Regions from separate parts of the Pedobacter humicola genome, predicted to be linked through region 1. Evidence: riboswitches for the same ligand, from Rfam matches in the RefSeq annotation. Region 1 holds a riboswitch; the other holds the start of a gene.

Region 1 (6,290 bases):
AAAAGTACTGACCGGTTATCTCGAAAGCGACGAGCCCCAGAAAAAAGGCCTGCCGATGGTTGGCGATATTGCAGCCCGGTTAAATATCACCCCTAAATATTTAAGTAGCCTGTTAAGAATGCATACCGGGCAAAATACCCAGCATTATATCCATGAAAAGTTGATTGAAAGGGCCAAAGAACGGATTTCGACCAGCGATTTATCAATGAGCGAGATTGCATATGAACTCGGTTTTGAACAATTGCAATCTTTTAGCAGACTGTTCAAGGCCAAAACACATTTATCACCCCTGGCATTCAGGCAATCTTTTAAAAATTAGTATTTATAGTGTGATCATTTTCACTAAATAGACAAGGTTTAGCCCGGATTTTTTATTTGGAAAGATAAATACTATCACTTACTGCTTCCAACCAAACTGTTGGCCCTTTTTCACGGCTGGTAATCGCCAACTGGATAAAAGCAGAATCAACACTTGCCCCATGCCAATGCGACACATTTGGCTGGCATTTAATTACATCTCCTTTACGTAAGGTTTTTTTGGGCTGTCCTTTTTCCTGATAATAGCCTACCCCGCCTGTTGCCAATAATATTTGGCCAGCCGGATGTAAATGCCATTTGCTTCTTGCACCAGGTTCAAAAGTGACATTGCCAACGCTGTTTGGATTTAAGCTGTCGCTTTCGATCAGCGTATGCAGATAAACTGTTCCTGTGAAATTATCCATTGCTCACTTTTTCTCCCTGCTTAAAAACAAGTCCGGCTTTTTGGGCTGTTCCATCTGCTTTTTGATTGTTGGTGCAGGCCGAAAAAACAACCAGTGCAACAGGCAATATATATTTAAGATTATTGTTCATGATTTATAGGTTAGCCTGGTAAAAACCTGTTAATTTCTCTACCGCCTGAGCTACATATTCAGGTTTCCAAAGCCTTATAAATGATGTCGTTGATGGTTAACTAACATCAAAACAATCAAATGCAATATTATAAAACATACAGGGGTACAAAATAAATGAGCATTTTTATCACTAAATGTAAGTATTTTAATACAAAAAACTTGGGATTATTACGCAAAACCAACATTTTGTGTAACTTGCAGAAAATAGCGGTACAGTTTAATAGTCCCGATCGCTAAATTATAGAATGGATACCTGGGTTAAACCGGTACGATGCTTATCGCTTCAATAGCGTTCATTCTATTTCTCACGTCCTTACGGACACTCGTCGAATCTTCAAATTTATTTAAAACGCTCATCATGACAAAAATCAGGATCATTATCTCAATTTTAGTGCTACTTTTAGTAAACCTTCCTACCTTTGCACAGGTAAAAGTTATGCAGTCTGGTGCCTATGTTGGCCAGGCACTACGAACCACAGTTACTACCGTCAAGGGAAAGCTTGCCAATAAATATTTCAATAAAGGATTCTATTGGTTCACCATCGTGGACTCCAGTACAACTTATAAGATTTCAATCATATTTAGTAAACAGTATGCAGCTGGTGTTGAAGGGGAAACCACCACAGTACCTAACTGTTTCTATATTTCGTCTAATAAGTGGAAGGTGAAGGATGAAAAAGAGAGGTAGTGATTATATATTGATCGAGTTAACATTTAATGCGATTTAAGCAACCCTCCATCAATCGGAATATCCGTTCCGGTGATGTATGCAGCAAAATCAGAGGCCAGAAAAGCAACCAAATGACCGAATTCCTCTGGCTTTCCGAATCTTTTCATCGGGATTATATCTGATCTTTCCGCGCTGATCTGTTCACTGGAAACACCGGATGCGGTTGCCTGCGCGGAAATTAATTGCGCTATGCGCGCTGTATCAAAATTTCCGGTAAGGATATTATTAACGGTGATATTATATTGTCCTACTTCGATGGCCAGCGTTTTTGCCCAGGCTGCCGTAGCACTGCGTATAGCATTAGAAAGTACTAAGTTATGGATAGGTTCCACAACAGAGGTTGAAGCAATATTGATGATCCTTCCACTCTTCTTTTTAATCATTTTGGGGATGGCAAGCATGGTGGTTTGCACAACGGTTTTAAAAAGCAGATCAAAGGCACTTTCGTAGGCATCCAAACCCGCATCCACAGCGCCTATCGCTTTTGGTCCATTGGTATTGTTTACCAGTATATCGATTTCGTTATGGGCAAAAAAGCTTTTGATAATCTCCTGATAAGATGCAAAATCTGAGAAATCTGCTGTAAGGTAACGGTGTTTTTGACCTGAGGCCACCACTGGCAATTTCGATAAAGCCGCTTTGAGCTTCTCCTCATTTCGGGCCATCAGTATAACATTTGCCCCACATCCGGCAAGTATTTGTGCTGTAGCAAAGCCAAGGCCTTGGGTACTGCCCCCTACCAGGGCATTTTTAGCGGTTAGGTCTATTTTCATATCTATTTAGTTTGTTACTTATAGACTGATATTATTCGAATGTTTAATTTCTGCCATCACAAAAGTGCTGTGTGTACTGCCGATGCTCTCTACCGAACCGAGTTTATTGAAAACAAAGTCTTGATAATGTTTCATATCCTTTGCATACACCTTTAAAATAAAATCATAATCTCCCGAAACATTATAACATTCTACCACCTCATCGATGTCCAGGATATCTTTAACGAAGTGATGGCCGATTGTTCTATCGTGCTGCTTGAGTTTGATGTTACAGAACACAATAAAACCCTGATGGAATTTTTCGGCATCCAGAACGGCGATATATTTTTTGATATAACCATTGTTCTCCAGTCTTTTTACCCGTTCAAAAACGGGAGAAGGTGATAAGTTCACCTGTGAAGCAAGTTCCTTGGTGGTAAAACTGGAATTGTTTGCCAGTATTTTCAAAAGCAATAAATCGGTCTCGTCGAGGGCCTCCATAGAATAATATCCTTTTATAGCTACAAATTTAAGCACTTAAAAGAACAATAAACCAATTCAAACTAAAATAACAGACAATATACCTTATTAATCACATCATAATAGGTTTAAAAACCGATTAATTAAATTTGTCCAGAATTTATAACTGATTGCAAAACCAAGTTTCTTTATATTTCAGATCACCGGAAGAGGTTTTACTTAAGGTAAATGAATAGGGAACCGTGTGCAAATCACGGGCTGTCGCGCAACTGTAAGTAACGATCAAGGTTTTTATCCCAGGAAGGAAGATAGAAACCGTTACAAGCCAGGATACCTGCCTGTTCCGTTTTGACGATGCTTTCGCGAAAAAAGCCTGAAGTCAGCTGGATGCATATATAGGTACAAACCTATAGGCTTTTCTGTGCCCTAAGCGCATGGCTTGCATTCTTCTCCCTCAGTCTTTTTCCCCAAAGGTATTCCCCGAAGCATAAAGCAATTTTGTAATGATGATTCACCATTTAAAATTTGAAAAATATGTTAACCCAAAACCTCGGCTACCCTCGCATTGGAAGCCAAAGACAATTGAAAAAAGCCTGCGAACAATATTGGGCAGGTAAAATCGAACTTACTGAACTCAATAAGGTGGCCCGTATCCTCAAAGAACAGAACTGGCAAATCCAGCTTGATTCGGGCATAGACCTCATCCCCTGTAACGACTTTAGCTATTATGACCAGGTATTGGATACCAGTTTTTTGCTGGGCGTTATCCCGCAACGTTATTCGGCGGTGCTTTCGCAGATCAAATCCAACAACGAGCTCGACCTTTATTTTGCCATGGCACGCGGCTACCAAAAGGATGGCCTGGACATTACCGCCATGGAAATGACCAAATGGCTGGATACCAATTACCATTTTATCGTTCCTGAATTTAGTGCCAACCAGGAATTCAAAATCTTTTATGAAAACATTTTCGCAGAATATAACAATGCAAAACAACTGCTTGGCGAAAAAGCCAAACCGGTTCTGGTAGGACCTGTTAGTTACCTGCTTTTGGGCAAGGAGAAAGAACAGGGTTTTGAGCGTATCGACCTGATCAAAAGATTGGTTCCCGTGTATATCGAGATCATTAACCGTTTGAAACAACAGGGTGCCCAATGGGTACAACTGGATGAACCCTGTTTAGTGCTTGATCTTTCGAAAAAAGAAAAAGAAGCTTTCGACTATGCTTACCGTGCTATTGCCAACCGTGTGAGCGGTGTCAAAATCCTGGTGGCAACGTATTTCGACGCTTTGCTTGATAATACTGAACTAGCGGTAAACCTGCCTGTCCATGCATTACATGTTGATCTGGTACGCGCTCCTGAACAGATGGACGAAGTACTTGCACTGGTTCCAGATCACCTGCAGCTATCATTAGGAGTGGTAGACGGCCGGAATGTATGGAAAAACGATTATGAAAAATCGTTGGCCCTGATCAACAAAGCGGTAGCGAAGCTGGGTGCTGACAGGGTGATCCTGGCGCCGTCCTGTTCCTTGCTGCACAGCCCGATCGATCTGGAGCTGGAAACGGCAATTGATCCCGAGGTCAAAAACTGGATGGCCTTTGCCAAACAGAAATTAAACGAGGTGAACGAAATCCGCCAGATTGTTGAAGGAAATACTGTTTTACTGGAAGCCAATAAAACAGCCATTGAAAGCAGACGTACTTCGCAAAAAGTACACAAACAAGCGGTAAAAGACCGTATTGCGGCGATCACCGAAGCAGATGCAAGCCGTCAAAGTCCTTTCCCTGTACGTCAGCTTTTACACCACGAACGGTTTAACCTCCCTGCATTCCCAACAACAACCATAGGTTCGTTCCCGCAAACGGACGATATCCGTCAGTTGCGTGCCAAATTCAAAAAAGGCGACTTGAGTCTGGAACAATATGAACAGGCCATTGAACGGGCAACCATAGAAGCGATCCGCTGGCAGGAAGAAATTGGCCTGGATGTACTGGTGCACGGCGAGTTTGAACGTAACGACATGGTCGAATATTTCGGCGAGCAGTTAGACGGTTTTCTATTTACCAAAAACGGTTGGGTACAGAGTTACGGAAGCCGTTGCGTAAAACCACCCGTGATTTATGGCGACGTAAGCCGCCCGAAAGACATGACCGTACGCTGGAGCACTTTTGCTGCCGCACAGACCGACAAGCCAATGAAGGGGATGTTAACCGGTCCGGTAACGATTTTACAATGGTCTTTTGTACGTGATGACCAGGGACGTGATATCACCACCAATCAGATTGCCTTCGCCATCCGCGATGAAGTACTGGCCCTGGAAAAAGCGGGCATCGGTATCGTACAAATTGATGAAGCGGCTATCCGCGAAGGGCTGCCTTTAAGAAAAGCCAAGCACCCACATTACCTCGATTGGGCGGTTAATGCGTTTAGGATTACAGCCAGTGGTGTACAGGATAAAACCCAGATCCATACACACATGTGTTATAGCGAGTTCAATAATATCATTGAACATATCGCAGCCATGGATGCCGACGTGATCACCATTGAAACCTCCCGTTCACAAATGGAACTGCTGGAAGCATTTGCCAATTTTGAATATCCGAATGAGATCGGCCCCGGGGTATACGATATCCACTCGCCAAGGGTACCGAGTACGGAAGAGATGACTTTATTATTGGCAAAGGCAGCAAATCTCCTTCCTGCACGTAACCTTTGGGTAAATCCCGACTGTGGTTTAAAAACCCGTAAATGGCCGGAAACCAAGGCCGCATTGATCAACCTGGTTGCCGCAGCCAAAAAGGCCCGCGAGCAGATCAGCATAGCGCGCGCGGAAAGCGTAATTTAAATACAAAAGGCACCATGGATAACACATGGTGCCTTGTTACAAGAATGCAAATAAAAAAACAGAAAGGCGGATGATCGTTTAATGCTGATATACCGCACACGAAAAGAACGGTTTAATGCGGCACACCGCATGTACCGCGAAGAATGGACACGGGAAGAAAATTTCAAAGTATTTGGTAAGTGTGCCAATCCAAACTGGCATGGCCACAATTATACGCTCCTGGTTACAGTTAAAGGACGCATCAATTATGAGATGGGGTATCTGATGGATCTTAAAGACCTGAAAGTGATCATCAACGAATATGTAATTGAAAAACTTGACCATCAGAACTTAAACCTCGATGTGGCTTTTATGCAGGGCAAAATGGCGACCACAGAAATTCTTTGTGCCGGGATTTTTAATCAGTTAAAAGCCCCGGTAGAGGAAAATGATGGCGTGCTGCTTCATTCGGTTAAACTTTACGAAACCGAAAATAATGCAGCCGAGTATTTTGGGGAAATGTAGTTAATACGTCCTCACGAATATGTAGCTAGCTGGGCTTCAGCTTAAAAAAGCATTATAAATAGTATGCTCACCTTTTTATCC
Region 2 (6,290 bases), on a different contig from region 1:
AAGCACGCACATCATTTTCGGTAATTACCCTATCACTTAATATGATCAGGCGTTCAATCATGTTGTGCAGTTCACGTACGTTACCGGTCCATGGTAAAGCTTTTAAAGCCGCCATACCCGTTTCATTTATTTTTTTTACGGGCATTCCATAATCACTACAGATGCTCTCCAAAAAGTTCTGTGCAATAACCGGAATATCATCTGTACGTTCTGTTAAATGCGGAACATGGATATTAATTACGTTTAAGCGGTGGTATAAATCCATACGGAAATTGCCATCTTCGATTTCTTTCAATAAATCTTTATTGGTTGCGGCTAAAACACGGACATTCACTTCAATTTCTTTTTCTCCGCCTACACGCGAAATTTTATGCTCCTGTAAAGCACGCAAAACCTTTGCCTGGGCAGAAAGGCTCATATCACCGATCTCATCCAGGAATAAAGTTCCGCCGTTGGCCAGTTCAAATTTACCGATACGCTGCTTAACAGCTGAGGTAAATGAACCTTTCTCGTGACCAAACAGTTCACTCTCAATCAGTTCAGAAGGAATAGCGGCACAGTTCACCTCAATTAAAGGACTATCAGCACGATTTGACTTTTCGTGTAACCAACGGGCTACAAGCTCCTTACCACTACCATTTGCCCCGGTAATTAATACACGGGCTTCGGTAGGGGCAACACGCTCTATCGTTTCTTTAATTTTAGAAATGCTTTCCGATTCACCTAAAATCTCACGGGTTTTACTTGCTTTGCGCTTTAAAACCTTGGTTTCGGTAACCAGATTTCCACGGTCTAAACCATTACGAACAGTAATTAATAAACGGTTTAAATCAGGTGGTTTCGAAATAAAATCGAAAGCGCCTTTTTTACTCGCTTCAATGGCCGTTTCAACTGTTCCATGACCAGATATCATAATAAAAGGAAGATCAGGCTTGATGAGCTGTGCCTGTTCGAGCACTTCCATACCGTCCATCTTGTTCATCTTGATATCGCAAAGCACCAGATCGAAATTTCCTTTTTTGATCATTTCGAGGCCATCGATACCATTATCGATATCTTCAACATCGTAATTCTCATACTCCAGAATTTCACGTAAGGTACTCCTTATCGCACGTTCATCGTCAATTATTAATAATTTAGCCATTAGAGATGTATTCTTTTATTTCTGATGCGAATATATTATTTTTTAATTAATGTATAGTTTTTTATACAATTTATTGGCTATAAACCCTAAAAGGGGAAAAAGGTTTTAATTTCTATAGTCCATTTTAAACTTACTTAAGTCTGGTTTCGCTTTTTTGGCTCTTTTTAATTCAAGATCGTGAATGGTTCTGCCCAGGTTTTTCATAAAGGGAAAACAAACCGTATCGTACTCATATTTATTATCGTTGAAGATGCCATCTTCATTGCTCTGTACCACAGCTGTGAGAAAATATTCGATTCTATTTTTAAAATCAACGAAATAAGAATTGTCGATAATGTAGCCATAACTGTCGCCATATTTATTAAAGATCCTGATATTTGGATCGGGCATTACCTGTTCTCTTCCATAATACAGCATTTTGGCATAGGTAGCCCAAAATTCTTTAGGATCGTATTTCGGGAAATCACTTTCTGTTGGGTATTTACTCATATAAGTATAAATCAACTTATAATCTTCCGGACTAAGGTTAAACCTTTCTTTTGCTGGAAAAGCTTCAGGGAAAATCAGTTTTCGCATCAGTTGTTGTTGGTCGTTAATGGCGAAGGCATTTTTCCCTGCCAGGCTGAAAGGCTTATTAACCAGTTTATCGGTACTATCCATATATCCCGTGCCCATTACCAGATTGCTTAATTTGAGCTCGTAGTCTTTTGGATCGTATTGAGCAACCTGATTATACACCAATTGTTCGCCATTATAAAATTTGATGGGATTGCTATGTTTAGCCGGTTCACCGGCATCACCAATGGCCAGGCGGTTTAAAATCCTGCTATTGTTTAATCCGTTTGTCTTTAGTTTTTCGTTAATCTCGGCACGGCCTATAAATTCAAACAAACGGTTAAAAGCGTCGTTATCGCTGGTGAGCAAAATCTTTTTTACATAATGTTCAATAGATGGCAAGCCGTTTTTAGCGCTGCTATCCTTTAAAACCTTGGTTTGGCCTTTATAAGCGCTATCCGTAATCATCGTACTTTTAGCTGTCAATCCAGTACTTTTCAATCGGTTTACTTTCTCTAAGGCAAAGATTACTGCAGCGAGTTTGACTGTACTGGCCGGATAAAAATATTGATGGGGATCTAAATTGTAACTAAATGTTTTAAAGGTTGGCTTATTCTTCGCATCGCGGTTAACCTGCGTGTAAAGAATCTGGATCTGGTTTTTATCCGGATGGTTGAGTACCGCGGAAAAAAGTTCTGGTTTGGCTTCCATCAATCTCTTCAGAAAAACAGTATCCGTTTTTTGTGCCATAGTGCCTAAGCTTAATATAGAAAACGCAAGGGTTGCAATCCTTCTCATGGTTTAAATTTTGATTCCTAATTTAGCTTTTTCTATTAAAACCATCATTTTCCATCATGCATTTTACATGGTTTTCATCAAGCAATTATATAAAAAGCACAAGCGATAAAATGGAATGCACAGGCAATAATACAGAATGCGGGTCTGATCGATTAACGGTGTCAAAAAGCAGATTAGTATATGTCAAAGAATGCAGCCAAAATTAAAGTCCTTTTTTTATTACATTTGCACTGCTTTTGGTTTCCGGCTTTACAACCGGGATTAAAAGGGAATACAGTGTAAATCTGTAACTGTCCCGCAGCTGTAAGCTCTATAACGTTTTTCAATCCATAAGTCACTGTCCGATTCACTACGGGGCGGGAAGACAGAAAACCGGGAGTAAGTCAGAAGACCTGCCTTTAGCATTTAATTTCATAGCTTTCGGGGATTGAAGCTAGGATTGAGATATTAACGTTGTTCGTATTTTCATTTCCTTTTCTCATCTGTTGGCTGTGGGCAAAACTCACAATCAAATGAACAAAAAAAGAATGCTAACTGTAGCCGGTTTAGGCCTTGCGCAGTTAATGATTGGCCAGGTGGCTGATGCGCAAACTCCAGACAGTTTGCAGCTTAAAGATGTTGTTATTTCTGCAACAAAAAACGATCAGAAACAATCGCAAACGGGTAAAGTGGTTACCATTATCAGCCGTGAGGTATTGGAACGCAGTAATGGCAAATCATTACCTGATTTACTTACCGAACAGGCTGGTATTGTAATCAGTGGCGGCAATAGCAATCAGGGCAAGGATAAAAGTATATTTACCAGGGGAGCGCTTGGTGGCTACACCCTGGTTCTTATTGATGGTATTGTACAGAATGATCCTGCAAGTGTTAGTGGAACATTCGATTTACGCTTATTCTCCATCGATCAAATCGATCATATCGAAATCTTGAAAGGCGGTCAGTCTACCATTTACGGATCTGATGCTGTTGCGGGTGTAATCAATATTGTAACTAAAAAGGGTGGTAATAAAGGAAATACCATTTATGGGGTGGCCAGTGCCGGAAGTTTCGAAACTTATAAAGGAACGATTGGTTTAAATGGTGGTGTGGAAGGTTTTTCTTACAACATTAACTATACCCATCTTAAAACCGATGGAATTTCTGAAGCCGCGGTACCATTCGGAAGCACTGCCATTTTTGATAAAGACGGATTTAAAACTGATGGTTTAAACGCCAATTTCGGGATCAGACTGGACAAACATTTTTCCGTTAATCCATTCTTGCGTTATTTCTATGGCGATTATAAAATAGATGAAGATGCATTTACTGATGGTTTACCCACTAACAAGTCTATTTTGAAACAATTTAGCGCGGGTTTTAACTCCGAATATAAATTCAATACGGGTAAAATAACGCTAAATTATAGTCACGAAAGCAATTCGAACGATGTAAATTCGAGTTATGGAGGTTTTGAAAGTAAATTCTTAAACTTCGGAAAGCTTAATGTGGTTGATTTGTTCTACAATCAGAAACTGGGCAGTAAGCTAGACTTACTTGTTGGTATAGACAATAGAAAAATGAAGTTGATTACTGATGCCAAAAACCCTACCACCAATATCTTCGCCGCTTATGGCTCATTGTTTTTACACAATTTAAGTGTTTTTAACCTTGAGGTAGGCGGACGTTATAACAAACATGATCAATATGGCGAAAACTATACTTACTCTGTTACCCCGAGTATTAACATCATTAAAGAAGTAAAACTTTTTGGAACGGTATCTACTGCTTTCAAAATTCCAACTCTGAACATGTTATTTGGCCAGTATGGTGCAAACCTGGACCTGAAACCGGAAAAATCTCAAAATTATGAAGCAGGTGTAAACTTTAGTTTTGCTGATGATCAGTTTAGTTTACGCCTTGCGGGTTACAAACGTGATTTAACTGATGCAATTGTGTATACCACAGGTTACTTTAATGAAGGAAATCAAAAATATAAGGGTTTTGAAGTTGAGCCAGCAGCAAAATTTAGTGTTTTTAACGTAAATGGTTATTATGCCTATGTTGAAGGAAATACAGGAACAACGGATTATTTAATCCGCAGACCAAAGCATACGTTTGGTATTAATGCGGGTGCCCAGGCAACGAACAACTTATATGTTAGCGCCAACTTCCGTTATTTTGGCAAGCGTTTCGATACCAATTTTATATCGTATTTAAACGAGGAGATGCCATCGTACTACCTGTTTAATGCATATGCCGAATATGCATTGGCTAAAAAACGTGTGAAAGTATTTTTTGATGCAAAAAATATCCTGAACAAAAAATATAGTGAAATAATTGGTTATAATACACCTGGTTTCAACTTTAATGCAGGTGTAAGTTTTAATATCCATTAATAAAATTTAACTTTGCTGTATAAATATTAACCAAAATAAAATGTCTCATTTAAAATTTAATCCACGCACATTAATTTTATTGTTGATGATATTGGCCATAACGGCTTTCCGTTTGCTGGTAACATTTAACTCAGATGAATTAAAGTTTGCCAATTTCTCATCAATAGGAGCGGTAGCTTTATTTGGAGGTGCATATTTTAAAGATCATGTTAAAGCCTTCGCTTTCCCATTATTGAGTTTGTTTTTAAGTGACTTCATTTTGTCGGCCACTATTTTTAGTAAATACAGCAGTGGTTTTCTTTACGAAGGCTGGTACTGGACTTATATCGCATTTGCTTTAATGGTTTTGGCAGGCAGATTATTACTTAAAAAAGTAAACGTAGTAAACTTATTGGCATCAACATTAACTATTGTTGTCATCCATTGGGTGGTAAGCGATATTGGGGTATGGTTTCAAAATCCGGCATATACACAGGATTTGGCCGGTTTTTGGGCATGTTTAGTAAAAGCAATTCCCTTCGAAATCAGATTCTTAGAAGGAACAGTTATTTATGGCGCTCTGCTTTTTGGTGCTTTTGAAGTTTTGAAAGCAAAATACCCGGTTTTAAAACTGCAAACGCAAGAGTTATAAGGATCCTTTGATGGTGAGTAGCTCACCACTTATATCAAAAATACTACAGAAATCCTCTTTTGATTAAATTCAAAAGGGGATTTTTTTTACCTTAGAACATCAATTCCATTTTACCTATTACATTTTCCATCATGAAAGTTGTTTCCTTTTTACCTGCCGCCACCAAAATGATTTACGATATGGGCCTGCAGGAATACTTGTACGGTGTAACCTTCGAATGCCCTAAAGAGGCTGCAGATCAGCCAAAGGTTGTCCGTTGTATACTCGAAGGCAAAAACTATTCGAGTATCGAAATCGATCGGATTTTTTCCGCTTCTAAGGCACAGGGAAAAAGTTTGTACTGGGTAGATGATGAACTGTTAGAAAGTATCGCCCCCGATGTGGTTTTTACCCAGGACATCTGCGAGGTTTGTAATATTGATACCGTTTGCACCGAAACGGCCGTGATGAAGCTAAGTAAACAACCTACACTGGTAGCTTTGTCGCCAAATAACCTGCAGGATGTTTTTGAGTGTGCCATTACCATTGCCAGGGCGTTGGGGAAGGAAGAAGTAGCACTAAAATATCTGACAGGTTTACAAAAGAGGACAGATCATATTTTAGATCAGCTTAGGGCGAACCGTGCACCCTTAAAAAGGATTATGGTGATGGAATGGATCGAACCGATTTACAACTGCGGCCATTGGATTCCATTCCAGATTGCAGCTGCTGGCGGGGTAGATATGCTCTCTAATCCTGCAGGAGATTCCATTGTTACCCCTTGGGACAAAGTGCTGAGATACAA

Evidence for each region. A riboswitch is a leader RNA that binds a small molecule or an ion and turns the genes downstream of it on or off. The one in region 1 is predicted to bind cobalamin.
Region 2: another riboswitch for cobalamin. It lies ahead of AC04Q1_RS02435 (TonB-dependent receptor plug domain-containing protein); the one in region 1 lies ahead of metE (5-methyltetrahydropteroyltriglutamate--homocysteine S-methyltransferase).

What each region holds. Positions count from the first base shown of each region.
Region 1 is NZ_JBWJIG010000016.1:18,647-24,936, forward strand. Features, by position in the region: gene AC04Q1_RS21180 (helix-turn-helix domain-containing protein) at 1-319, shown strand, start outside; gene AC04Q1_RS21185 (cupin domain-containing protein) at 372-722, opposite strand; gene AC04Q1_RS21190 (hypothetical protein) at 715-852, opposite strand; gene AC04Q1_RS21195 (hypothetical protein) at 1,252-1,581, shown strand; gene AC04Q1_RS21200 (SDR family oxidoreductase) at 1,608-2,396, opposite strand; gene AC04Q1_RS21205 (Lrp/AsnC family transcriptional regulator) at 2,415-2,876, opposite strand; cobalamin riboswitch at 3,049-3,211, shown strand; gene metE (5-methyltetrahydropteroyltriglutamate--homocysteine S-methyltransferase) at 3,390-5,705, shown strand; gene AC04Q1_RS21215 (6-pyruvoyl trahydropterin synthase family protein) at 5,790-6,209, shown strand.
Region 2 is NZ_JBWJIG010000001.1:577,607-583,896, reverse strand. Features, by position in the region: gene AC04Q1_RS02445 (sigma-54-dependent transcriptional regulator) at 1-1,144, opposite strand, end outside; gene AC04Q1_RS02440 (serine hydrolase) at 1,250-2,497, opposite strand; cobalamin riboswitch at 2,718-2,911, shown strand; gene AC04Q1_RS02435 (TonB-dependent receptor plug domain-containing protein) at 3,010-4,875, shown strand; gene AC04Q1_RS02430 (DUF6580 family putative transport protein) at 4,916-5,506, shown strand; gene AC04Q1_RS02425 (ABC transporter substrate-binding protein) at 5,638-6,290, shown strand, end outside.